DNA from 3 places in the Arthrobacter sp. TJ-217 genome. Region 3 is predicted to be linked to each of the others. Evidence: predicted binding sites of a transcription regulator. Region 3 holds the regulator's gene; each other region holds the start of a gene.
The links. Region 3 encodes LexA, which represses DNA repair genes until DNA is damaged. Its sites were predicted from a motif close to TCGAACANNTGTTCGA; they were not measured.
Positions count from the first base shown of each region.

Region 1: the regulator LexA is predicted to act here: its motif matches at 4,653-4,668, upstream of AC4D2R_RS04000 (HNH endonuclease signature motif containing protein).
Region 2: the regulator LexA is predicted to act here: its motif matches at 4,081-4,096, upstream of ruvA (Holliday junction branch migration protein RuvA).

Region 1 is NZ_JBZCNJ010000002.1:185,967-193,826, forward strand. It holds gene AC4D2R_RS03985 (carbohydrate ABC transporter permease) at 1-277, opposite strand, end outside; gene AC4D2R_RS03990 (carbohydrate ABC transporter permease) at 274-1,167, opposite strand; gene AC4D2R_RS03995 (ABC transporter substrate-binding protein) at 1,167-2,516, opposite strand; gene AC4D2R_RS04000 (HNH endonuclease signature motif containing protein) at 2,842-4,641, opposite strand; gene AC4D2R_RS04005 (ArsR/SmtB family transcription factor) at 5,066-5,407, shown strand; gene AC4D2R_RS04010 (SRPBCC family protein) at 5,404-5,901, shown strand; gene AC4D2R_RS04015 (NAD-dependent epimerase/dehydratase family protein) at 5,956-6,924, opposite strand; gene AC4D2R_RS04020 (CPBP family glutamic-type intramembrane protease) at 6,938-7,807, opposite strand.
Region 2 is NZ_JBZCNJ010000010.1:56,848-64,707, reverse strand. It holds gene AC4D2R_RS16340 (type 1 glutamine amidotransferase) at 1-561, opposite strand, end outside; gene AC4D2R_RS16335 (Mur ligase family protein) at 561-1,832, opposite strand; gene pdxT (pyridoxal 5'-phosphate synthase glutaminase subunit PdxT) at 1,917-2,630, shown strand; gene AC4D2R_RS16325 (YebC/PmpR family DNA-binding transcriptional regulator) at 2,633-3,391, shown strand; gene ruvC (crossover junction endodeoxyribonuclease RuvC) at 3,425-4,003, shown strand; gene ruvA (Holliday junction branch migration protein RuvA) at 4,145-4,768, shown strand; gene ruvB (Holliday junction branch migration DNA helicase RuvB) at 4,768-5,880, shown strand; gene yajC (preprotein translocase subunit YajC) at 5,989-6,459, shown strand; gene secD (protein translocase subunit SecD) at 6,547-7,860, shown strand, end outside.
Region 3 is NZ_JBZCNJ010000009.1:165,972-173,831, reverse strand. It holds gene hisB (imidazoleglycerol-phosphate dehydratase HisB) at 1-25, opposite strand, end outside; gene AC4D2R_RS15850 (histidinol-phosphate transaminase) at 117-1,211, opposite strand; gene AC4D2R_RS15845 (LysM peptidoglycan-binding domain-containing protein) at 1,322-1,708, opposite strand; gene lexA (transcriptional repressor LexA) at 2,099-2,818, shown strand; gene AC4D2R_RS15835 (ATP-dependent DNA helicase) at 2,917-4,959, opposite strand; gene hflX (GTPase HflX) at 4,952-6,532, opposite strand; gene AC4D2R_RS15825 (class I SAM-dependent methyltransferase) at 6,654-7,265, shown strand; gene dapF (diaminopimelate epimerase) at 7,276-7,860, opposite strand, start outside.

The DNA of each region.
Region 1 (7,860 bases), on a different contig from region 3:
AGTTGCCGAAGGCTCCGACGATTCCGGTGGAGCCGAGGAACGCGCCGAGGGTCTCGAAGGAGAGGTTTGTCGGCAGCAGGCTCAGCGGGAATTCGTTGAGTGACTCGCGTGTGGAGAGGGCGGCGAGGGAGATCAGGTAGATCGGGATCAGCATGAACAGTGAAATCAGGACGCAGACTGCCTGCAGCAGTGCCCGGTTCCGCCGTTGCCGCTTCAGCGGCGCTTCGTCGACCGCAGGCGGTGCTGGGATCGCGTCGAGCGTGCGTGTCGTCGTCATCGGGTGCCTTCCTGCCCTTTGTCGCGGAGAGCCCGCAGGTAAAAAATGGAGATCAGCATTGACGCTACGAGGATGACCAGTGCAAGCGCGGCAGCCACGTTGGGGTTCTGCAGGGCCGTGTACCAGCGGTAGGTCTCACCCACGACCAGCGGGAAGTTCTGTCCGGTGAGCGCCTGCGCGACGGCGAAGGTCTGGAACGCCAGGATCGTCCGCAGGATCAGTGCTACCTGGAGGCTCGGTTTGAGCAGGGGGAGGGTGACGTGGCGCAGCCGCTGCCAGAACGTCGCCCCGAACACCTGGGCGGCTTCGTCGTAGTCCTTGGGGATTCCCTGAAGTCCTGAAACCACGATGACCAGCACCAGCGACGTCGACCGCCACACCTCGGCGATGAGGACGCAGAGGAAAAGGGTGGTGGGGTTGTCGTAGGCGAGCCAGGGGATGGTGTCGATGCCGATGGAGGCGAGCACCGAGTTGAGGTATCCGCGGTCGTTGAAGATTGAGAGCCAGACGAGGCCGGCGGCAAGGTCGCTCAGTGCCAGGGGGATGGCCCAGACGAAGAAGTGGACCTTGTCGAGGCGTGGACTCGACCGGAGAAGCAGCGCCATGGTGATGGCAAAGGCGAACTGAAGCGGAATCATCACCACGATCAGCAAGAGCGTGTTGCGGACGGCGGGCCAGAAGTATGGGTCTTCGACCATCCGGTTCACGAACTCGAGGGTGAAGCCTTCGTCGCCACGGAAGGCCTGGAGTACACCCTGGATGACCGGCCAGCCGAGGAGCAGCGCCATGAAGACGATCGAGGGGGCGATGAGCATGACCGCCGGTGGAATGCGGCGGGGACGGGCGGGCGTGTCCAGTTGGACCGGGGCCGGGGGTGAATCGACTGTCATTACGCTACCTCGCACTTTTCGCCGGATGAGACGGGGTCGGGAGCCCAGCACGGGACGTTCAGTTCCTGCAGGATGGTGTTGAGCTGTTTGGCCTGGTCATCCAGCGTTGACTGGACGGCCGAGCCGTTGAGGCAGATCTTCTGGAAGCAGTTCTTGAAGATCTGAGACACCTCGCCCTCCTTGGGGCCGAGACCCACCGGGGGAAGGGCCAGGAGTGCGTCGGGGGACTGCTGCTGCAGCTTTACTGCTGCGGCTTCAAGGGCGATTGCACCCGCAAGGTCCGTAGGAAGTTCTGTCTGGACCACCGGGAAGAAGGCGTTGCTGCGCAGCGTCTCGATCTGGGTTGTGGGTTCGGCGAGCCCGCGGATTGCCTGCTCCGCCCGGTCCCGCTCCAGCCCGTTCTTGGGAAGGGCGACGCCGGCGACGATCAGCATGTAGCCGCGCCCCTTCGGCCCGCGGGGGGCGGGAACCATCAGCCACTCGTCGGGGTTGTCGGCCGGGGCGTCGATCAACCGGGCAACGTGGTCCCAGGCGACAAGCACCTCGCCGCGCGCCAGAGGTTCCTGCATCGCGTCGAAGTTGGTTGAGGCAGGGACCGTGGCATCCCACAACTCCTTCATGTACTCCCACGCGGTCACGGCGTCTTCGTTGCGGAACGTTGTGATCTGGCCGCCGGTGAAGCTTGGGAGGAGAAACCCTTGATAGAAGCGGTGGTGGAGCCCCTTGGGGCCGGCGGGCATTCCAAAGACCGGGCTTCCTGCCCCCTTTTTGGCGGCCTGCGCCCACTTCAGGTAGCCCTCGTAGGTCAGGTCGTTGACGTCGACACCGCTGGGAAGCCACTCGAGGGCCTTCTTATTGACGGCGACGACGTACGTTGCCTGCATCCAGGGGACGTACTTCGAGGTTGTGCCGCCGACCTTGGTCAGTTCGAGGATCTCCTTGTTGAAGCCGCTGCCGGAGAGGTCCCTTAGGAGCTGGTCGACGTCTTCAAGGGAGTCGGCCAGGGGAGCCAGTTCACCGTGAAGCCCACCCAGGAGGGCGGTTTTTACATTGCCAGCCTGGGTCTGCGTCTGGATGGTGGAGGTGAAGACACCGGGGTCGACCGAGTTATAGGCGACGGGGACGCTCAGGGTCTTCTTCAGGACCTCTTCGAAGCGCTGCTTTTCTTCAACCGGCGTGAACTGGGTCGAGAGGAAGCCGACGGTTCCCTTGCCGGCGACGGCACCGCTGGTGTCGAATCCGGCACAGGAGGAGAGGAAGGGGATCGAGAGTGCTGCACCAAGCCCTCCCAGTAGTGCACTGCGCCGTGAGACGGAGTGCTGCAGGAGTGGGGGAGGGGTGTTTTTCACTGATGGCTCCGATCAAAAGCGCTTCGTTGCATCTTCTGTCTAAGCATCAGACGAAAGCTTCAGTGTGTCAAGCGCCACACTCTGGCTGCGGGGGGGGGGGGCAGCAGCGTTGGCGGGGCTGGCAGGAGCGGCGGGGCTGGCAGGAGCGGCGGGGCTGGCAGGAGCGGCGGGGCTGGCAGGAGCGGCGGGGCTGGCAGGGGCTGTGGGGCTGGAAGGACTGACGGAACGGGTGGAAGAGCCGGCTGTCTCCCCAGCAGGTCGATCGAGAGATCCCAGAGCCGTCCTTCAACGCGTGACATGACAGATCGCTAAGGCAGGAGAACCTTCACTCCAATTGGAGCTGCGCGGCTTTCGTGGAGTCGCCGGCCGACCAGTACCCGTTGCGTCGAAGCTTCTGCCCTGGGTCCAGGTGGTGTGGAGGCAGGAACCATGGAATGCCGTGCCTCGACCGCACCGTCCAGGACCCTTCGTGGATCAGGTGGTGGTGGCGCGAGCACAGGAGCACTCCGTCGCTGAGCTTCGTTGTGCCGCCCTTTTCCCACGGAACGATGTGGTGGGCTTCGCACCAGGTAGCGGGAATGGCGCAGTCAGGAAAGGCGCACCCCTTGTCGCGGGCGACCAGTGCACGCCGCAAGTGGGGTGGGAACAGTCTTTGGCTTCGTCCGACATCGAGAATCTGGCCCTTGCCGCCGAGAACCAGAGGGAGGAGGTCGGCGTCGCAGGCAAGCCGGCGGATGCTTCGTGCTGAAATCTGCTCGGCAAACACGGCGTCACCGGCCTGCCCAAGCTCGCCCAACAGCGTCCTGTAGTCGATCGTGACCATGACCTGGGGGCGGTGGCCACCGGCCGCGGGAAGACCATCCCCTGCCAGTGCGATCCTGCACGCGCCCACTAGTCCTTCGAGTAACTGCTGCGCCCGGGTCGAACCGTCGTCGAGTCCGGGTGCAGAGGTGGTGCTGCCGGTATTCCCGCTGTCACCATCCTCGCCGTGTGTATGTGTAGGAGTGCCGTCCGTGCCGGAAATAACCTCAGCCTGGAGGCTGCTCCATTGGGAGGCCATTGCCGCACCGGAGGAGTGCTCGGAATCAACCTTGCGTGTGGCAGCTCGTGATCGGGGGTTCGTTGTTGCGTTCATCGCGGTGGCCAGATGCTCAAACTGTTCGTCGGTCGCGCCGATTTCCAGGTAGTGGAGTCCGTTGCGTCGACCGCGAAGGAAAACCCCTTGCCGTGCGCGCAGCAACTTCTCGGATGGTTCCTGCCCATCCTGGTCGAGGGTGCTTTCCCACCGCCGAGCCACGACCCGCAGGATGTCCTCGTCGCTCTCCGTCGCCTGACGCGTCAAGTGACGCTCCATTGCATCGAGCTCGCGTGATTCAGCAACGGGCCTGACCCTTTCCACCGCATCCCTGATGAGCGAAGCAGCCCTCCCGCTGACCTTCCCGGCGCCGAAGGCTTCGCCAAGAACTTCAAGAGGCGCCGCTGCTGTTTGGCCGCCGAGCAGGAGCCGTGGCCGGGTGCTTTCTGCGAGTCTCAGTCGTCGATTAGCTTCGCTCCGGCTGATTCGAAGACGCGCGCGAAGGAAATCGGCGGTATTGCGAAACTCGCGATGGGATCCGGTTCCCTCGAGTGGTGAGGCGTGACCGGCCAGGGTGGCAGAGCTAACTGCGTCGGTCAGGGTGGCTGAGCCTACTGGGTCGGCCAAGGTTGCTGGGCTTACTGTGTCGGTCAGGGTGGCTGAGCTTTCTGGGTCGACGAAGGTAACCGTGCTGACCGTGCTGACCGTGCTGACCGTGCTGACCGTGCTGGCCAAGCTGGTGGGGTGAGCCATGCCGGCGATCCCGGTGATGGATGCGGAGCCGGTCGTCCCAATCGAGGGGGTGGGCCACTCGGTCCGCTCGCCGGTCGACGCCAGGCCCAAGCTCTGCACAGCGTGGGCTCCAAGTACCTGCAGGTGTTCGACAATCCTCGACAAGGCCTCGATTCCGTCGACCGTTTCGGCCACCTCGTTCCCGCCCAGCAGGAGGAACCGTGCGGCGAAATCGTTGGCAAACTCCCGGAGTTCGGCGTGCACCGCTGAGAGAAACGCCGGGGCGTCCCCCTGCTGCTCAACCGGTGCCGTAGCCATACCTCATTTTATCGAACACGGGTTCGAATAAGTGACCGAATGGGGGCCTGTGGAGGACAAGTGGAGGATGACAACCCACGGCCTCATGCGTTCGCCGATCCTCCGCTGATTGGCACCTTCCACCCGCACGATCATTGGTACGCACGCTGCCGCTCGGTCATCCGTTAGGCAAGGTTGGTGGTCCGCCAATGAAGCGGTGCTTTGCCCGTGTCGCCCGCTCGCCGCGTGGCCATCACGGTGCCCGTCCACCCGCTTTTGAGAAACCAGTCGGACACAGGTTCTCCGGCCGGGTCGAGAGCCACCGCGCTCCAGGGGGCAGGGAGGGACCCCGACCAAAATTCCCCATGAAAACTCTTGACCAGCCCTTGGAGCAGGACTAGATTTGCATTATCAACCAACTGGTTGATCAACCGATAGGTGGATCATGGAGCAAGAATCTGAGGAACAGCTCGACTCAGCCTTCGCTGCCCTCGCCGACCCCGTCCGTCGGGCACTCATCGCCCGGCTTTCCCGTGGTCCCGCAACCGTCAACGAACTCGCCGAACCGTTCCCCATCACAAAGCAGGCCGTCTCGAAGCACATCCAGGTGCTCGAGCAGTCAGGATTGATCACCCGCACCAGGGAGGGGCAACGACGCCCCTGTCACCTCGATCCGGCTGCACTTGAGGCATTGACCAGCTGGATCGACGCCCATCGGCTCAACGTCGAGCGGCAGTTCCGCCGCCTCGACAAAGTGCTCGACACTCTGAAGGAGAAGGAATCATGAGCAACCCAACAAAGATCACAGCAGTGCCGAACCAGCCGTTCATCGACATCGTCCGGGAGTACGACGCCCCGCGCGAGCTCGTCTACCGCGCGTACAGTGACCCCGAGCTCGTAGTGAAGTGGCTTGGCCCGTCCCGGCTCACCATGGAACTGGGGGAGTTCGACGTGCGCGACGGTGGGTCCTGGTCCTTCGTGCACCGGGATGCCGATGGGACGGCGTACGCGTTCCGCGGAGTTTTCCACTCGGCGACGCCTCCTGAGCGGATCATCCAGACCTTCGAGTTCCTCGGTGCCCCCGGCTACGTCAGCATCGAGAGCGTGACCTTCGAGGAACTTGAGGGCGGTCGAACCCGCGCCGTCGCCCACGCCGTGTACCCGACGCTCGAGGCCCGCGATGCAATGATCGAGAACGGCATGGAGGGCGGCGTCGTTGAAGGCAACGAACGCCTCGACGAGGTGCTTGCCGGACTGCAGCAGCACGCCGACAGCCAGTGATGAGCCGCACCACCAACCCGAGCCGCACCGGCGAAGCGTAGGAGCCTGCTTCCCTCAGTTACCTCTGGGAAGCAGGCTCCTACGCGGAGCGGTGCGGTACCAGGCGAGGGTCCGGCGGATTCCCTCCTCATAGGAGGTGATCTGTCCCGGTCCGATCCGACTGAGGAACTTCGAGGCGTCAACGCTGTGGGGCTGATCAAACTGGTAGAGGGTTTCGGCGCCCGCACGGGCAACCGGCGAGACGACTCCCAGGGCCCTGCCCACGCCCGCCCTTATCCGGCGCACGCGCAGGCGGTGTCCGGCCTCGGTGGAGATGAGGTCGATGAACTCCTTCGCGGTCACCGGGGGAGGCGTCGGGACGTGCCAAGCCTCTCCCAGTGCCGCTTCGCGCTCGCCGAGGTCGGCCAAGGCAACGGCAAAATCACCAATGAAGGTCGGCGCGAGCGGCTGATCGAAGGCCCCGGCCCATAAGCCCGTTCGCCCGGATGCCGCAGCGCCGAACAGGTTGTACCCCACCAGTGATTCCACCCCCGGGCCGTACAGCTCGGTCGCCCTGCCGATCACTGTTGCGACACTTCCCCGCGCATGGGCGGCAAGCACCCGCTCCGCGAGCCAGGCCCGCAGCACTCCCTTGTCGCTGACCGGACGGTACGGCAGATCCTCCGTCATCGGGGCAGCCACCCGCCCATACATCCAGGTGTCGTCGACAAACACCATTCGCGCTCCGGCAGCTTCGGCCCCCGCTAGGACGCCGTCAACGGCTACAGGGAAGTCCTCACGCCAACGGTGCAGAGGAGGATTCACCGCGTTGTAGACGACGCCCGCACCGTGGCACACCTCGATCATCCCGGCCTCGTCCAGTGCATTGCCGGCTCGGACCTCGACGCCGTCGGGGACGTCGGCGGCACCCCCGCGGCTCACCGCCCTCACGCGCCTTCCCCGCCTCACGAGCTCCCGAACCAGCGCGCTGCCTGTGCCGCCCGTGGCGCCGATGACAACGTGTACCTTCTCCGCAGGATCCATGTCCGTCGCTCCCTCACCCTTGCCGGCTTGCCGCCTCTGTGCCCGGTACCGTTGTGGGCCCACCCTGCCGGGACCTGCTGCCGAGCCGTCCCCGGGTCGCCGCGATAACGACAAGGCCGACGACGGCGGACGCCAGAAGATGGATCGGTCCGAAGTTCTCGGTCGGGTAAAGCAGGGGAAGCATCCCGTCGCCGGGCCACCCCCGCACGGCTGCCGCGTTCCCGGCTGCATGGAACAACCCCACGAGGAGCAGGCTTGAGGTGCGGTTGTAGAGCCAGCCCGTTGCCGCCCGGAAGGGGATGGCGAGCAGGGTGAGCACGAGGAGCAGTACGACCGTCGTCACCAATGAGCCGCCCGCAACGAGGGCGGCGTGCTGCAGGGCGAATAGGGGAGCGGTGAAGAGTGCTGCGCGCAGTGTGCCGTGCCGCTGCTGCAGCCGCACCTGGACAAAACCCGCCCAGGCCACTTCCTCCCAGAGGTTGCTGATGACCAGGCCGAGAAATGTCTGCAGCAGCAGTCCCTGAACCAGTGCCGCGGCGAGAACGGCCCCGGAGGCTTCTGGTGGACCGGCGAGGGCGAGTGAAAGTGCGAAAGCTCCAAGCGGAACGACGACGACGGCGAAGACGTACCACCAGGCGTTCAGCCGCCAGATAAGGATCCGGTTCAGGAGCGCTGTGACCCCTGCGCGCCCTTCGCAAAGCCGGGTGAGCACAAGCGCCGGCAGCAGGAGTCCGATGAGGTTGCTTGCCACGACGAAGAGAGGCGCTGAGAGCTCAACCCCCTGCGCGGCAGCAATACGGGGGAGGAAGGCAACCAGCTGCCCTGCGGTGAAAAACCACACCAGCAGCACGGCGATCGGATGGCGCTTGATCATCTCGGTCATACCGGCACTCCACTGATGGGGACGGGCCCCGCTCTGGACAGGCTGCCTCTCCC
Region 2 (7,860 bases), on a different contig from region 3:
GACGACGTTGTTGTAGCGGGCGCCCTCATGGTTGTCCTCGGCGTTGTTTCCCTCACCCTTGGTCACCGTCGCAAGCGGGGCCACCCCCGTGCCGAGGAAGGTCTGCCCGCTGTGGTTTTCGTAGCCGTGGATCTCGCCGAATTCCGGGCTCGTGGCAACGACGTTGCCGATCAGGCGCTGTTCGCCCCCGCGGGTCTCGAGATCGAGCACGCCGATGCCGGGAATGACGGTGCCGTCGACGGTGCGGAAGAACTTCCCGAACAGCTGGTACATGCCGCAGATCAGGAGCATCGGCTGGCCGTCGTCGGCGAGGGCCCGCAGCCGCGGCGCGATCGCCTGGAGGTCCTGCTGGATGACCAGCTGGCCGCTGTCCTGGCCGCCGCCACCGACGATCAGATCGGCGTCCTCCGGGAAGTCATCGCCGGCGTTATGTTCGGAGATCACGGCGTCGTAGCCGTTCCAGGCGAGGCGCTGCTTGAGCGCCAGGACGTTCCCCCAGTCGCCGTAGATGTTCATTTCGCGCGGGTAGAGCTGAACGATGCTGATTGTGCCCTTGGACATCAGGAAACCACCTCGACGGTCGTGATTTTCGAAAGTTCGCGGCGGATCGCCAGCATGGCCGTGTAGGTGCAGAAGATGCGTTTCGGTCGGCCGGAGCCGGCTTTGAGGAAGCCCCGCAGCGCCGACTGGAGGTCCACGTCAACGCCGCCCACCGCGACGTCGTCGTACTTCAGCCGCAGCGCCATGTCGTAGGCGCGCACTCCGGAGACCATGTCGACGCCGCCGGCGCGCAGGGAATCGAAGTCGACGTCCCACAGCCAGGACATGTCCCGCCCGTCGGCGTAGTTGTCATTGATCGCGATCATTGTGGAGCAGCCCTGCGGGTCGAAGGACTTCAGGCCCAGCCGGAAGCCGCTGGGGTTTTTCACGAGCACCAGTTCCAGGGGCTGGCCCTCGACGGTGAGGCTTTCGCCGCGGCCGAAGGCCGGCTGGACGGCGGCCAGTGAGGCGAGCAGGGCTTCACGGTCGACCGTGTCGCCGAGGACCACGCGTGCCGCGGTGAGGGCGGCAGCCGCATTGAAGACGTTGTAGACGCCGCGGAGCAGCAGGTCGGTCCCGACCGACTCGCCGGCGATCGAGAAGACCGCCGAATTCCCGTCGACCTTCTCGAGCACCACTTCCGCCGGCAGGTGGGAGGGCTGGGGGATCCCTGCGGCGCCGCGCAGTTCGTCGTCGTTGGGGAAGGTGCTCCGCAGCGAGGAATCGAGCCCGAAGTAGACAACCTGTGCGCCGCGGACGGTCTGGGCGATGCCCGCCACCCGCGGATCCTCGCGGTTGAGGATGACAGTGCCGGTGGTCTTCGCGGCGATCTGCTCGAGGAGCCGGGTCGTCGCGTCGATTTCCCCGAAACGGTCGAGCTGGTCACGCAGGACGTTGAGGAGCAGCGAGTGCCGGGGCGCCACGCGGTTCACGAAGTGCACGGCGTGGGCCTCGTCCAGTTCAAGCACGGCGATATCGGCCTGGAGCCGTCCGCGCCAGTCCACCTCGCCCAGCAGGGCCGCAGCGACACCGCGGGTGAAGTTGCTGCCGGTGCGGTTCGTGAACACCTTCAGACCCTGGCCTTCGAGCAGTTCCACGACCATCTTGGTGGTCGTCGTCTTGCCGTTCGTGCCGCTGACGACGACGACTCCGTGCTCAAGGGAGGACAGGGCCCGGCCCATGAAGCCCGGATCGATGCGCTCCACCACGAGACCGGGCAGGGCGGAGCCGCCGCCGCGCAGCCGAGACGCGCGGCGCACAGCTTTTCCAACGAGCACGCTGAGGGGATTCATGCTGTTAAACCTAGCGCAACGGCGGGAGGACCGGCCGCCGGCCCGGATTCAGGAATCGCACGGCGTCCAACCTAGAATTGGCCAATGGCCTCATCGATTCCTTCTTCAACCTCCGGCGTGCGCATTGGCGTTCTGGCGGTCCAGGGCGACGTCCGCGAGCACATCCGCACCATCGAAGCGCTCGGCGGCACCGCGACGGGTGTTCGGCGCCCCGAGGAACTGAAGGGCATCGACGGGCTGATCATCCCGGGCGGGGAGTCAACGACGATCGACAAGCTGACGCGGTCGTTCGACCTCGCCGGCCCGCTGAAGGACATGATCGGCGGCGGGCTTCCCGCCTACGGCTCCTGCGCGGGGATGATCATGCTCGCCAATGTGATTGCCGACCCGTCGACGGACCGCCAAGGCAACCCGCAGCAGACCTTCGGCGGCCTCGACATGGTGGTGCGCCGCAACGCGTTCGGCCGTCAGCGCGAATCCTTCGAAACGGACCTCGACTTCGCCGGGCTACAGGAAACAGGCGGTGCCCGTGGCGCGGATCCGGTGCGGGCCGTGTTCATCCGGGCGCCCTGGGTGGAGAGCGTCGGGGAATCGGTTCAGGTTTTGGCGCAGGTCCCGGCGGGGGAGACCCCACAGCCGCACCACTCGCACGAGGCCGACGCCGCACGGTCCGAAGCGGTCGCTAGAATTGTCGCAGTGCGGTCAGGCAACCTGTTGGCCACCAGTTTCCATCCGGAAGTCACCGGCGAGCAGCGGGTCCATCAGTTGTTTATTCGAATGATCAGAGGAGAAGCGTAAGCATGTCGGGGCACTCTAAGTGGGCAACAACCAAACATAAGAAGGCCGCGATCGATGCCAAGCGCGCGAAGTCCTTCGCGAAGCTGATCAAGAACATCGAAGTGGCGGCACGGGCCGGCGGTGCGGACCTCGCGGGCAACCCGGGCCTTGAGCTGGCGGTGTCCAAGGCGAAGAAGACCTCCGTCCCCATCGACAACATCAACCGCGCCGTCAAGCGCGGCGCCGGGCTGCTCGGCGACGCCGTCGAGTACCAGACGATCATGTACGAGGCCCGGGGGCCGCAGGGCTCTGCCCTGCTCATCGAGTGCCTTACCGACAACAAGAACCGTGCTGCTTCCGAGGTGCGCCTCGGCATCACCCGCAACGGCGGCAGCGTGGCCGACCCCGGTTCGGTTTCCTACCTGTTCACCCGCAAGGGGGTTGTGACACTGCCCAAGAACGGGTTGTCGGAGGACGACATCCTGATGGCCGTGCTCGACGCCGGCGCGGAGGAGGTCAAGGAGGGCGCTGAGACGTTCGAGGTTATTTCCGAGCCGCAGGACCTGCGGGCCGTGGTCGCCGCCCTCGAGGAGAACGGCATCGAGTACGACACCGACGAGGCCGAGTTCGTCCCCTCGATGCAGGTGCAGCTCGACGTCGACGGCGCGCGGAAGTTCCTGAAGCTCGTCGATGCGCTCGAAGACCTCGACGACGTGCAGAACGTCTACTCGAACGCGGACCTCTCCGAAGAGGTTCTCGCAGAACTCGAGAGCGACGATTAGCACCGGCGGGCGGGCTCCGGGAGCCGGGACGCCATGAGCTTCAGGGTGATGGGCGTCGACCCGGGGCTCACCCGGTGCGGTCTCGCCGTCGTCGATGTCGAACCGAACCGGCACTCGACGCTCGTCGCCGTCGGGGTCGTGGGAACCGAGGCCGGGCGCAGCCTCGACCAGCGGCTGCTGGTAATCGCCGAGGCGGTCGATGAGTGGCTCGACCTGCACAAGCCGGCGGTGCTCGCCGTCGAGCGGGTGTTCAGCCAGCTCAATGTCAGCACCGTCATGGGCACGGCCCAGGCCTCGGGCGTCGTCATCGCCGCGGCGGCCCGCCGGGGCATCCCCGTTGCCCTTCACACCCCGACCGAGGTCAAGGCGGCCGTCACCGGCAACGGCCAGTCCGACAAGGCGGCGGTGACAAAGATGGTCACGAAGATCCTTCGGCTCGACGCCCCGCCGAGGCCGGCCGACGCCGCCGACGCGCTTGCCCTCGCCATTACCCACGCCTGGCGCAGGGGCGTGGGACTGCAGGCCGCGGGCGCCGCAGCCGGAACGGGAGCCGCCACCCCGGCACAGCGGCTGTGGGCCGAGGCCGAGGCTCGCGCCCGCCGCAGCCGCTAGGCCCCTCGAACCCGCCCCCGGAAGCACTCCGCACCGGTGTGGCGCCGGGCGGAGAGCCCTGGTTGAAGGTAACGTAATAGAAAGTATGTTCGGACGCTGGTTCGGGCCGTCCCCACCCCACCTTCCTTGGAGCCCCCTGAAATGATCAGTTCCCTCCGCGGCACCGTCGCCCACGTCGGCCTGCAGTCGGCAGTGCTCGACGTCAACGGTTTTGGCATGCAGGTCCAGGCCACCCCGCAGACGCTGGCGACACTGAGGGTCGGCAGCCAGGCGCAGGTCTTCACCACGATGGTCGTGCGGGAGGACTCGATGACCCTGTTCGGCTTCGAGGACGCGGAACAGCGGGAAGTGTTCGACACCCTGCTCGCGATCAGCGGCGTCGGCCCGCGGCTCGCCCTCGCCGTGCTCGCCGTCCACGCACCCGAGGCCATCCGCATCGCCGCCTCCGCCGGGGACGACAAGGCGTTCAGCAAGGTTCCCGGCATCGGCCCCAAGGGTGCCCGCCGGATCGTGCTCGAACTCGCGGGCAAGCTCGTGCCGCTTGAGGCGCCGGGCGTTCCCAAGAACACCTGGCAGGGGCAGGTGCTCACAGCAATGATGGGCCTTGGCTGGTCGGAGAAGGACGCCGGCTCCGCCATCGACGCGGCAATCGCCGATGCTCCGGAGGTAGCCGCCACCGGCGACGTCGGCCAGATCCTCAAACTCACCCTCCGCCGGCTCGGCCAGGACGGCGCCCGGAGTTCGGTCCGGACGAAGAGCCTCTGATGAGCCCCTCCAAGCACCCCGATGAAGCGCCGCTTGTCGCCGCCGGTTCCGATCCCGAGGACCGGGCGGTCGAGGCGGCGCTCCGGCCCAAGAACCTCGACGACTTCGTCGGCCAGAAACGCGTACGCCGTCAGCTGTCCCTCGTCCTCGAAGCGTCCCGGATGCGCGGGCGCAGCGCCGACCACGTCCTGCTCTCCGGCCCCCCGGGCCTGGGCAAGACCACCCTGGCGATGATCATCGCCGCCGAGATGAACGCACCCCTGCGCATCTCCTCGGGTCCGGCAATCCAGCACGCAGGCGACCTCGCCGCGATCCTTTCCTCGCTCACGGAGGGCGAAGTCCTCTTCCTCGACGAGATCCACCGCATGTCCCGGCCCGCCGAGGAAATGCTCTACATGGCCATGGAGGACTTCCGCGTCGACATCGTCGTCGGCAAGGGCCCGGGCGCGACCGCCATCCCGCTCGACCTTCCCCCGTTCACACTCGTTGGAGCCACCACCCGCGCCGGCCTGCTGCCCGGGCCGCTGCGCGACCGCTTCGGGTTCACCGGGCACCTCGAGTTCTATTCGACCGACGAACTTGAACTTGTGCTGCGCCGTTCCGCAATGCTCATGGACATGAAGGTCAACTCGGCCGCCTTCGCCGAGATCGCCGGGCGTTCCCGGGGAACCCCGCGTATCGCCAACCGCCTGCTGCGGCGGGTGCGGGACTGGGCCCTGGTGCACGGCACCGACCTCATCGACGCGGGGAGCGCGGGTGCGGCCCTCGACATGTACGAGGTCGACGAAAAGGGCCTTGACCGGCTCGACCGCGCCGTCCTCACCGCCCTGATCACCAAGTTCAACGGCGGACCGGTGGGGCTTTCCACCCTGGCGATCGCCGTGGGCGAAGAGCCGGAGACCGTCGAGACGGTTGCCGAACCGTACCTGGTCCGTGAGGGGATGCTGGGGAGGACACCGCGCGGCAGGATCGCCACCGCCTCCGCCTGGAGCCACCTCGGGCTCGCCATGCCGGCCTCCGTTGCGGCGGCGATGCCCGAAGACCTGTTCTCCGTCCTGCCCGAGGACGACGAAGCGGAGGATCTCGCCGCAGGGGACTGGCCGGGAAGCTGAGCCGTGCTTCACCGGAGGTGTTTCCCTTTACACTGGGAGAATACGCGGTGTGCGCCGGTTCATTACGCGCGCTTACGCCGACCCGAGTGATAGGAACGGAACTTCTCTGTGTTCGCAAACGTAGTAGCTACCGCCGGCAATGCCGCCCAAGAACAGCCTTTCGACATTTTCTCCATCCTGCTCCCGCTCGCGCTCGCGTTCCTGATTTTCACGATGTTCCGCAAGCAGCGCAAGGTCAAGCAGCAGGCAACGGAGATGCGCACCCAGATGGAGCCGGGTGCCGAGGTCATGACCCAGTTCGGCCTGTTCGGGACGATCGTCTCGATCGACCAGGAGAACAACAAGGCGGTCATCGAACTCTCCCCGGGCAACACCGCAACGGTCCACACCCAGGCCCTGAGCAAGGTCGTGCACCAGGAGCCGAAGACCGCAGACATCGACGACGCCGACGTTGACGCCCCCGGGCCCGCCGGAGCCTCAGCGGCCGACAGCGACCCCCTTGAGTCCACGCGGGTCGAGACCCCCGAGGAAACCGTGGAGCGGCTGAACCGCGAAAACAACAGGAACAAAGACAACTAGCATTCCCTTCCCGGCCGCTGCCTCGTGCCGGCGGCCGGAACGGATCGGCACGGCGCTCAAACGCCACATTCCAAAGGACAATCCCCAATGCCACGTACCGGCCCGGGCACGGCAGCCAAACGGACACTCGTCTGGCTGGGCGTACTTATAGCCCTCCTTTCAGTTCTGCTGGGAGCAGGATCCATCTGGAGTTCCGCGAGCTGGGCTCCGAAGCTCGCCCTGGACCTCGAGGGCGGCACCCAGATGATCCTGTCGCCGAAGCTTTCCGACGGCGGAACCGAGATCACCGACGAGCAGCTTGAGCAGGCCGTCGAGATCATCCGGCAGCGCGTCGACGGCAGCGGCGTCGCCGAAGCCGAAATCAACACCCAGTCCGGGCAGAACGTGATTGTTTCCCTCCCCGGGATTCCCGACGCGAAAACGCGCGAGCTTATCCAGGCCTCCGCGCAGATGGAGTTCCGCCCCGTGCTGTTCGGCGGTCCCGGGCAGGCGCCCGCGGCCGAGACGCCCACCCCCGAGGATGAGCTGCCCAAGCCCACCGCCGAGCCGACCAACGCGAGCGACCCGAACTGGATCACCCCCGACGTGTTCAAGCAGTTCGAGGCCCTCGACTGCATGGACCCCGCGGCGCTCGAGCCCAAGGAGGAGAACGCCCCGGCGGACCAGCCGATGGTCGCGTGTGAACCCGACACCCAGGGCAAATACATCCTCGGCCCGGTGGAGGTCCCCGGAACCCAGATCGACACGGCCAGCCACGGCCTCCAGCGCGGGAGCCAGGGCCAGGCCCTCAACAGCTGGGTCGTCAACATCGACTTCAACGACGAGGGCGCGAAGACCTTCCGCGAAGTCACCGAACGCCTTTTCTCGATCGGCCGGGGTGATCCCCGCAACCAGTTCGCGATCGTCCTCGACGGGCGGATCATCTCCGCGCCGACGACGAACGCTGTCATCCCCGACGGAAACCCGAGCATCAGCGGCAGCTTCACCGAGGAATCCGCCGCGGCCCTGGCCGAGCAGCTGAAATACGGCGCCCTGCCGATCAGCTTCGAGATCCAGAGCGAGCAGCAGATTTCCGCAACCCTCGGGGCCGACCAGCTCCGCCTCGGCCTCATCGCCGGGGTGATCGGCCTTGCCCTCGTTGCCCTCTACTCGATGTTCCAGTACCGAATGCTCGGCCTGGTGACCATCGCCTCGCTGGTCGTGGCCGGTGTGCTGACCTACCTCGCCATCGCCATTCTCGGCTGGACCGAGAACTACCGGCTCTCCCTTGCCGGCGTGGCGGGCCTCATCGTTGCCATCGGCCAGACCGCCGACTCGTTCATCGTCTACTTCGAACGCATCCGCGACGAGCTCCGCGACGGACGCGGCATGATCTCCGCCGTCGAGAACGGCTGGCGCCGG
Region 3 (7,860 bases):
GGCCGGCGGAGATCTGCACGGTCATGACGGTCCTTCGTGTTGGGGGAAATTCGAAACTGCACCGCCCGCCGGTGGCCGGCGGCAGCGAACATACCTACAAGTCTAGGAGACGACGGTCAAAGCAGCCGTTTCAGGGCGTCAAGGAACACCGAAGTTTCGGCTTCCGTCCCCGCGGTGACCCTCAGGTGGTTTGGAATGCCCACGTCGCGGATGAGCACCCCCGCCTCCAGGAGCCCCTGCCAGACCCGCCGCGGCTCCGGCAGCCCTCCGAAGAGGACGAAGTTGGCATCCGAGGGCACAGGGGCCAGGCCCATGGCTCCGAGCTCGGAAACGATGCGGTCGCGCTGGCCCTTGATCGCCTCCACGTTCGCCAGGAGGGTCGACGCGTGGGTCAGGGCCGCGTTGGCGGCAGCCTGCGTGATGGCCGAAAGGTGGTAGGGAAGCCGCACCAGGCGCAGGGCGTCGGCGATCTCCGGGGCCGCGGCAAGGTAGCCGAGGCGGGCTCCGGCGAGGGCGAACGCCTTGCTCATGGTGCGCGAGACGATGAGGCGCTCCCGTCCCGGGAGCAGCGTGAGCGCACTGGGAGTGCCTTCATGGGCGAACTCGGCGTAGGCCTCGTCAACGATGATGATGGCTTTCGCCTCCTCCCCCGCCGCGTAGGCGGCCTCGACGACATCGAGGCCCAGCGCGGTCCCGGTCGGATTGTTCGGCGAGCACAGGAAGACCACATTGGCCCCGGTGGTGCTTACGGCATCGGCCACCTCCTCCGCGCCGATATTGAACGAGGCGTCGCGGTGCGCCGTCACATAGCGGGTGTCGGTGGCGCCGGCGAGCAGGGGATACATCGAGTAGGTGGGGGGAAAACCGATCGCTGTGCGTCCGGGCCCGCCGAAGGCCTGGAGGACCTGCTGGAGGATTTCGTTCGACCCGTTCGCGGCCCAGACCTGATCGGGCGTGAGTCCGTGGCCGAGATATGTGGCGAGATTGGCCCGGAGCTCGGAGAACTCGCGGTCCGGGTAGCGGTTGAGCCCCACCGCCGCACTGCTTACCGCTTCGACTATTGCCGCATGCACATCCATGGGAACGCCGTGGGTGTTCTCGTTGACGTTGAGCAGGATGGGGACGTCGAGCTGCGGGGCCCCGTACGGGTGCAGCCCCACGAGGTTTTCTCGGAGCGGGAGGCGGGACAGGGACTCAAGGCGGTCGGTCACCCTCCGAGTTTAAGGGACGGCCCGGCCGCCGCGGCAATCGGAAACCGTGGGATCGCGGACGGCTGAATCGGACAGGCTGAATTCGAGCGGGGTGGATCGGGCCGGCAGGGTCACCGGGCGACGGGCACCGCGACCGCCTGGCCAGCCTGGACAACCGAGGATCCGAGGTTGTTCAGCTCGACGATGTCCGAAACCACGTCGCGGGGGTCGCGCTCGGGGGCGAATTCGGCGGCCAGTGACCAGAGGGTTTCACCGGGGGCGACGTTGACGCTGACTGTCTCGGTCAGTGCTCCGGCGGTCGTTTCGGCTTTAGCCGGGGCTGTGAGGGCCGCGGCGAGGAACACGAGGGCCGCAACGACAAGCACCACGGGCGCACCGATGAGCAGCAGCCGGCCCCGGCGCGTGAGCCGCAGGGGGCTGTTCAGTTGGGCCGCCCCGCTTCTGGCTGCGGGCCGTCGAGCGGCCGTTCCGGCGAGTGGGACTGTTGTTGCGGTCATGACGTGCACCTCTTCTGGAGTTTCGAATACATCCAACCTGTGCCGAGCTTTAATTAGAACAAGTCTTCTATTTCCGTACTGGTTATTCTTAGCACTTGTTATCGAACTTTGTCGAGACTCGCTCGAATATATGTTTGAAAACACGGTGGTACTGGCCTAGCGTTGAGGTCAGGCGGAGCAGGAATCGGAAGTGGGTGGACCGGGCCCTGTTTCCGCCACAACCCACAAGACCAGACGCCACCGACAAAACAGGTCCATGCGGGCCGGCCGGGGCAGGGCAGGACACGGAAGGACAGGCCAGTGGCACAGCAGAGCACGGCAGGGAGCGGGGCGCCGGGCGCGCCGCAGGCCGGAGCGTCGGCGGAGGCAGCCGGCCCGGTCGCCGACCCGGTGGCCACACCGCTGCGCGGCAGGCCGCGTGGACGCACGGTGCCCAAGGGGCTGAGCCCGCGGCAGATGAAGATCCTCGAGACGATCCAGCGGTCGATCGCCGCGAACGGGTATCCGCCGTCAATGCGCGAAATTGGTGACACCGTGGGGCTCGCCAGCCTTTCGAGCGTCACCCACCAGCTTTCCCAGTTGGAGCGGCTCGGTTATCTGCGGCGCGACCCGAAGCGCCCGCGCGCCATGGAGGTGCTCCTTCCGCTGACCCTGGGCGACCGGCCCGCGGCTGCGGCAGGGCAGCCGGGGGCCGCGGAGCAGGGCCTGCGCACGCTGGAGTTCCCGGCGGCCGTCGACACGGCCCTCGTGCCGCTGGTGGGGCGGATCGCCGCGGGCGGTCCGATCCTGGCGGACCAGGTGGTCGAGGACGTCATGCCGCTGCCGCGCCAGCTTGTGGGGCACGGAGAGCTGTTCATGCTCAGGGTTTCCGGGGACTCGATGATCGACGCCGCAATCTGCGACGGTGACTGGGTTGTGGTCCGCCAGCAGCAGAGCGCCCAGAACGGCGACATTGTTGCGGCGCTGCTCGACGATGAGGCGACGGTGAAGACCTTCCGCCAGCGCGACGGGCACACCTGGCTGCTCCCCCAGAACACCCGGTACGAACCGATCCTTGGCGACCACGCAAGCATCATGGGCAAGGTCGTTTCGGTGATGCGCGCCCTCTAGGCCGGACGCGGGGGCGCCAAGGCACTCTGCCTGACCGGCCGGGCGAGGCGGCCCGGCCGGCCTGGCGGGACGGACATTGAGAGTCCCGCCCGCCGGGCTCAGCGCACTCCGGCCGAAAGCCTTTCGAGGATTCCCAGCGCCGTGGGCCGGTCGGTGGTCGACCAGAAGGGTGGCATTGCCGCCCTGAGGAACGACCCGTACCGCGCATTGGCCAGCCGCGAATCGAGGACAGCGACAACGCCCCGGTCTCCGCTGGCGCGGATCAGCCGTCCCGCGCCCTGCGCCAGGCGCACAGCGGCGTGGGTGGCCGACACGCTCATGAACCCGTTGCCCCCCGCCCGCGCGACGGCCCGCGTGCGTGCCGTCATCAGTGGATCATCAGGCCGTGGGAACGGGATGCGGTCGATCACCACGAGCCGGCAGGACGAGCCGGGCACGTCCACGCCCTGCCACAGCGACATCGTCCCGAACAGGCAGGTGTCCGGTTCCTCGGAGAACTGCTTCACCAGCGATGACAGGGAGGACTCCCCCTGGCACAGGATTTCGAACCCAAAGCGGGGGCGCAGCGCCTCGGCGGCCTCCTCGGCGGCACGCCTTGAGGAGAACAGCCCGAGCGCTCCGCCGTTTGAGGCTTTCAGCAGGGCCGCGAGCTCCTCGAGCTGGGCCTCCGAGGTGCCGCGTTCGGGTTTTGGGAGGTCCTTGGCAACGTAGAGCACGCCCTGCCGGGGGTAGTCGAACGGGCTGCCGACGTCCACGCCCGTCCAGGAAGGGGCGCCTGTCCCGGTGAGGCCCAGCGATCCCGCCACCGGGCCGAATTCGGAGCCGATCGCAAGGGTGGCCGAGGTGAGGACGACCGTATGGTCGGCAAAGAGCCCCTCGCGCAGCCGTGCCGCAACCGACAGCGGAGCCACGTTGAGCGTTGCGGGGGCGCTTTCGTCAACCTGCGCGTACCCCGCGCCGGGGGTGAAGGTGCTGGGCCGCGAGGCCCAGACGACCTCGTTCGCTGCTGCCGCCCCGAGGAGCCGTTCCGAGAGTTCGAAGACGACCAGCAGCCGCGATCGGGCGAGCTGCCTGCCGCCGTCGGCGTCGGCGGCCTCGGACTTCCCGTCGGGCTTGATGTCCGACATCGCCGCGCGCGAGGCTTCACGCACCTGTTCAAGCACCTGCTCGAGTTCCTCGGACAGGGGGCCCGGCATCAGCCCTGACTGCAGGCCCGCCGTCGCGGCTTCGAGGGCGCGCCCGGCGGAGTCGAGCGGGTCGGTGCGGATCGAGGCGTGGCGCCGGGCCGCCGTGGCGGCGGCACTGACCATCGACGCGGACAGTGCACCGGAGACCGCGCCGGTCACCCTGTCATACAGTTCGTGTGCCTCGTCGATCACCACGACGTCGTAGTCGGGCAGCACGGCGATGCCCTCGAAGGCGCTGATGGCAAGTAGAGCATGGTTGGTGATGACGATGTCGGCCGATGCCGCCTTCTCCCGTGCCTTCTCGCTGAAGCACTCGGCGGCCATAGGGCACTTCTGCGCGCCGAGGCATTCCATGCTGCTGACAGAGACCTGCCGCCAGGCGCGGTCGCTCACCCCGGGCACCAGCTCGTCGCGGTCTCCGGTCGCTGTGTCCTCGGCCCACTCGCGCAGCCGCACCACTTCGCGCCCGAGAGCGCTGGCGGGGCCTCCGGGTGCGGCACCGGGTGCCGGATGCGGAGCCGCGGTGTCCTCGCCGAGCGAGAAGAGGGTGTCGCGGGCGTCCTCCTCCGGGAACCCTCCCCCGAGCTTGTGCTTGCACACATAGTTCGCCCGGCCCTTCAGCAGCGCCACATCCACGGGGCGCGGCAGGGAGGGCCCGACCGCCTTCAGCAGGCGGGGCAGGTCGCGCCCGACGATCTGCCCCTGAAGGGCGAGGGTAGCGGTGGAGACCACCGAGGGTTTTTCGCTGTCGAGGGCATGGGCGATCAGGGGAAGCAGATACGCGAGGGACTTTCCGGTGCCGGTTCCGGCCTGGACGAGCAGATGGTCGCCGGTGTCGATGGCGTCGGTGACCCGGCGTGCCATTTCGTGCTGCCCTGCCCGGTTCTCTCCACCCATTGCCGCAACGGCGGCATCGAGCAGCTGCAGTGCCAAGGGCCCCCGCGCGTCACTCATGCCGCAGGTACGGCTCCAGTTCCGCAGCCAGGCCTTCCTTCACCATCACCTCGAGGCGGGTTCCCTCTTCCCCATGGTCGAGGGTGAGGATCTCGGCATCCTCCTCGTGGAGCCTGCTGATGATCTCACCGTGCTCATACGGAACCAGCAGCTCGAGCTTCACGCCCGGCCGCGGGATGGCCGAAGAGATCAGTGCCTTGAGCTCATCGATGCCCTCGCCCGTGCGGGCCGAGACGACGACGTTGCGCGGCTCCCGCTGGCGCAGTCGCTCGACGACGAACGGATCCGCCGCGTCGGCCTTGTTGAGGACCACGATCTCGGGGATGTTGCGTGCCTCGACGTCGGCCAGCACGGCCCGCACCGCCGCGATCTGCCCTTCCGGATCGGGGTGGGACGCGTCGACGACGTGGAGGATCACGTCGGAGTCGGCGACCTCCTCGAGCGTCGAGCGGAAGGCCTCAATGAGCTGCGTGGGAAGCGACCTGACGAAGCCGACCGTGTCGGCGAGCGTGTAGCCGATGCCGTCGGGGGTCTCCGCCTTGCGCACCGTCGGGTCAAGGGTTGCGAACAGCGCGTTCTCGACGAGCACGCCGGCGTCGGTGAGCCGGTTCAGCAGCGAGGACTTGCCCGCGTTGGTGTACCCGGCGATGGCGACCGAGGGCACCTGGTTGCGCCGCCGGTTCGACCGCTTGGTCTCCCGCGCAGGCTTCATTCCGGCGATCTCACGACGCAGCTTCGCCATCCGGGTGCGGATCTTCCGCCGGTCGAGTTCGATCTTCGTCTCACCGGGGCCGCGGGATCCCATACCCGCGCCGGCGCTTCCAACCTGGCCGCCGGCCTGACGGGACATTGACTCGCCCCAGCCGCGCAGGCGCGGCAGCAGGTATTCGAGCTGGGCCAGTTCCACCTGGGCCTTGCCTTCGCGCGACTTGGCGTGCTGGGCGAAGATGTCGAGGATCAGGGCGGTGCGGTCGATGACCTTGACCTTGACGATGTCTTCGAGGCCGCGGCGCTGCGAGGGCGACAGTTCGCTGTCGACGATGACGGTGTCGGCGCCGGTGGCCGCGACGATCCCCTTGAGCTCCTGGGCCTTTCCGGACCCGAGGAAGGTTCCGGGGTCGGGCTTGAGGCGCCGCTGGACGATGCCGTCGAGCACTTCGGATCCTGCGGTCTCCGCAAGGGCAGCGAGCTCCTGGAGCGAGTTCTCGGCGTCCTGGGCGGTGCCGTCACTCCACAGCCCGGCAAGAACCACACGCTCAAGGCGCAGCTGCCGGTATTCGACCTCGGTGACGTCTTCGAGTTCGGTGGAGAGACCGGCGACGCGCCGTAGGGCGTGCCGTTCGGCGAGGTCCTGCTGGTCGCCGTCGAAGCTTGAGTATTCCGCCGCTTCCCCCGAGAGCGCCTGGGCCCGGGAGCGCCAGGTTGTTGCACCGGATTCCGGGTCGGGCTGCTTCAGCGCAGCTGCCGATTTAGAGACGACCGCCTCGTCGTGAGCGAGAATGCGGTCAATGACGGCTTGGATCTCTTCGGGGCCCATGTCGGCTCCGGCGGATCCTCCGTGATTCGTGGTCATAGTCTCCCTTGTAATGGTGTTACTCAATGGTAGTAGCAGGTGCGCGGGCCGTGCAGTAAATTCACTCAGCGCGGAACGTGCCCGTCCGGGGCGCAACCGGCGGGCACTAGGCTTGGAGGTTATGGAATCCCAGCACTATTTCAGCGCCACGCCAGGCGGGCCGGACATCCGGCGCCCGTTGTCGGTGGTCCTCAACGGGGAGCGCCGCGACCTCGTGACCTCGAAGGGGCTGTTCAGCCCCGACGGCATCGACAAGGGCACGGCGATCCTGTTGGGTTCAGTGCCCGCTCCCGGCGGGTCGAGGCTGCTTGATGTCGGCTGCGGGTGGGGCCCGCTGGCGTTGACCCTCGCACTGCGGGCTCCCGAGGCGCAGGTCTACGCCGTCGACGTCAATGAGCGGGCCATCGCGCTCACCCGGGAAAACGCCGCCCGACTCGGGCTCGGCAACGTGCATGCGTCGGCCCCCGACGACGTCGACGCCGGCCTGGAGTTCGACACCATCTGGTCAAACCCGCCGATCCGCATTGGCAAACCCGAGCTGCATGCCCTGTTGCTGCGCTGGCTGCCACGGCTCGCTCCGGACGGCGATGCGTGGCTGGTGGTCCAGAAGAACCTCGGCGCCGATTCCCTGCAGCGGTGGCTCGCCGAATCCCTGCCCGAGGGGTTCACCGTCCGGCGGGCCGACACCTCGAAGTCCTTCCGGATCCTCAACGTCCACCGGCCGGGGCGCTGATTCAGGCGCGTCAGGCGTCGAGGAGGGTCCCCTGCGCCACGAGCACGGCGGGCCCGCTGAGCTGGACGTGCTCGCGGCCGTCGGCACCGACCGAGAAGACGACGCCGACCTCGCCGCCGGGCACCCTCACGCTCCAGTGCGTTGGCGAGGCCTCCCCGGCCCAAAAGCGCGTCGCGGCAGCTGCGGCGCAGGCGCCGGTTCCGCAGGACTGCGTCTCCCCCACTCCGCGCTCGTGGACGCGCATCGTTACGCGCCCCACGCCGTCCTCGACAAGCGGTTCGAGAGGCACGACGAATTCGACATTGGTTCCGGCCGGAGGCACCGGCCGGACGGCGGGGGCCTGAGCCAGGTTGGCGGCGGCGAGTTCGTCGAGGCCGGCCAGCGCGACGACCGTGTGCGGGTTCCCCATGCTGATCGACAGGGCGGGCCGCGGCACGCCGAGGCCGTCCGTCTCGACGAGGGCGTCTGTGGCCCGGGCGGCCGCCTGGTCGGGGTTGGCGAACGCCCACGGGCCCATGTCCACCGAGTACCCGTTGCCTGACCGCGAGACGACCTTGACCCCGGCCCGGGTGCCGACGGAGAGAGTAGCCCCGTC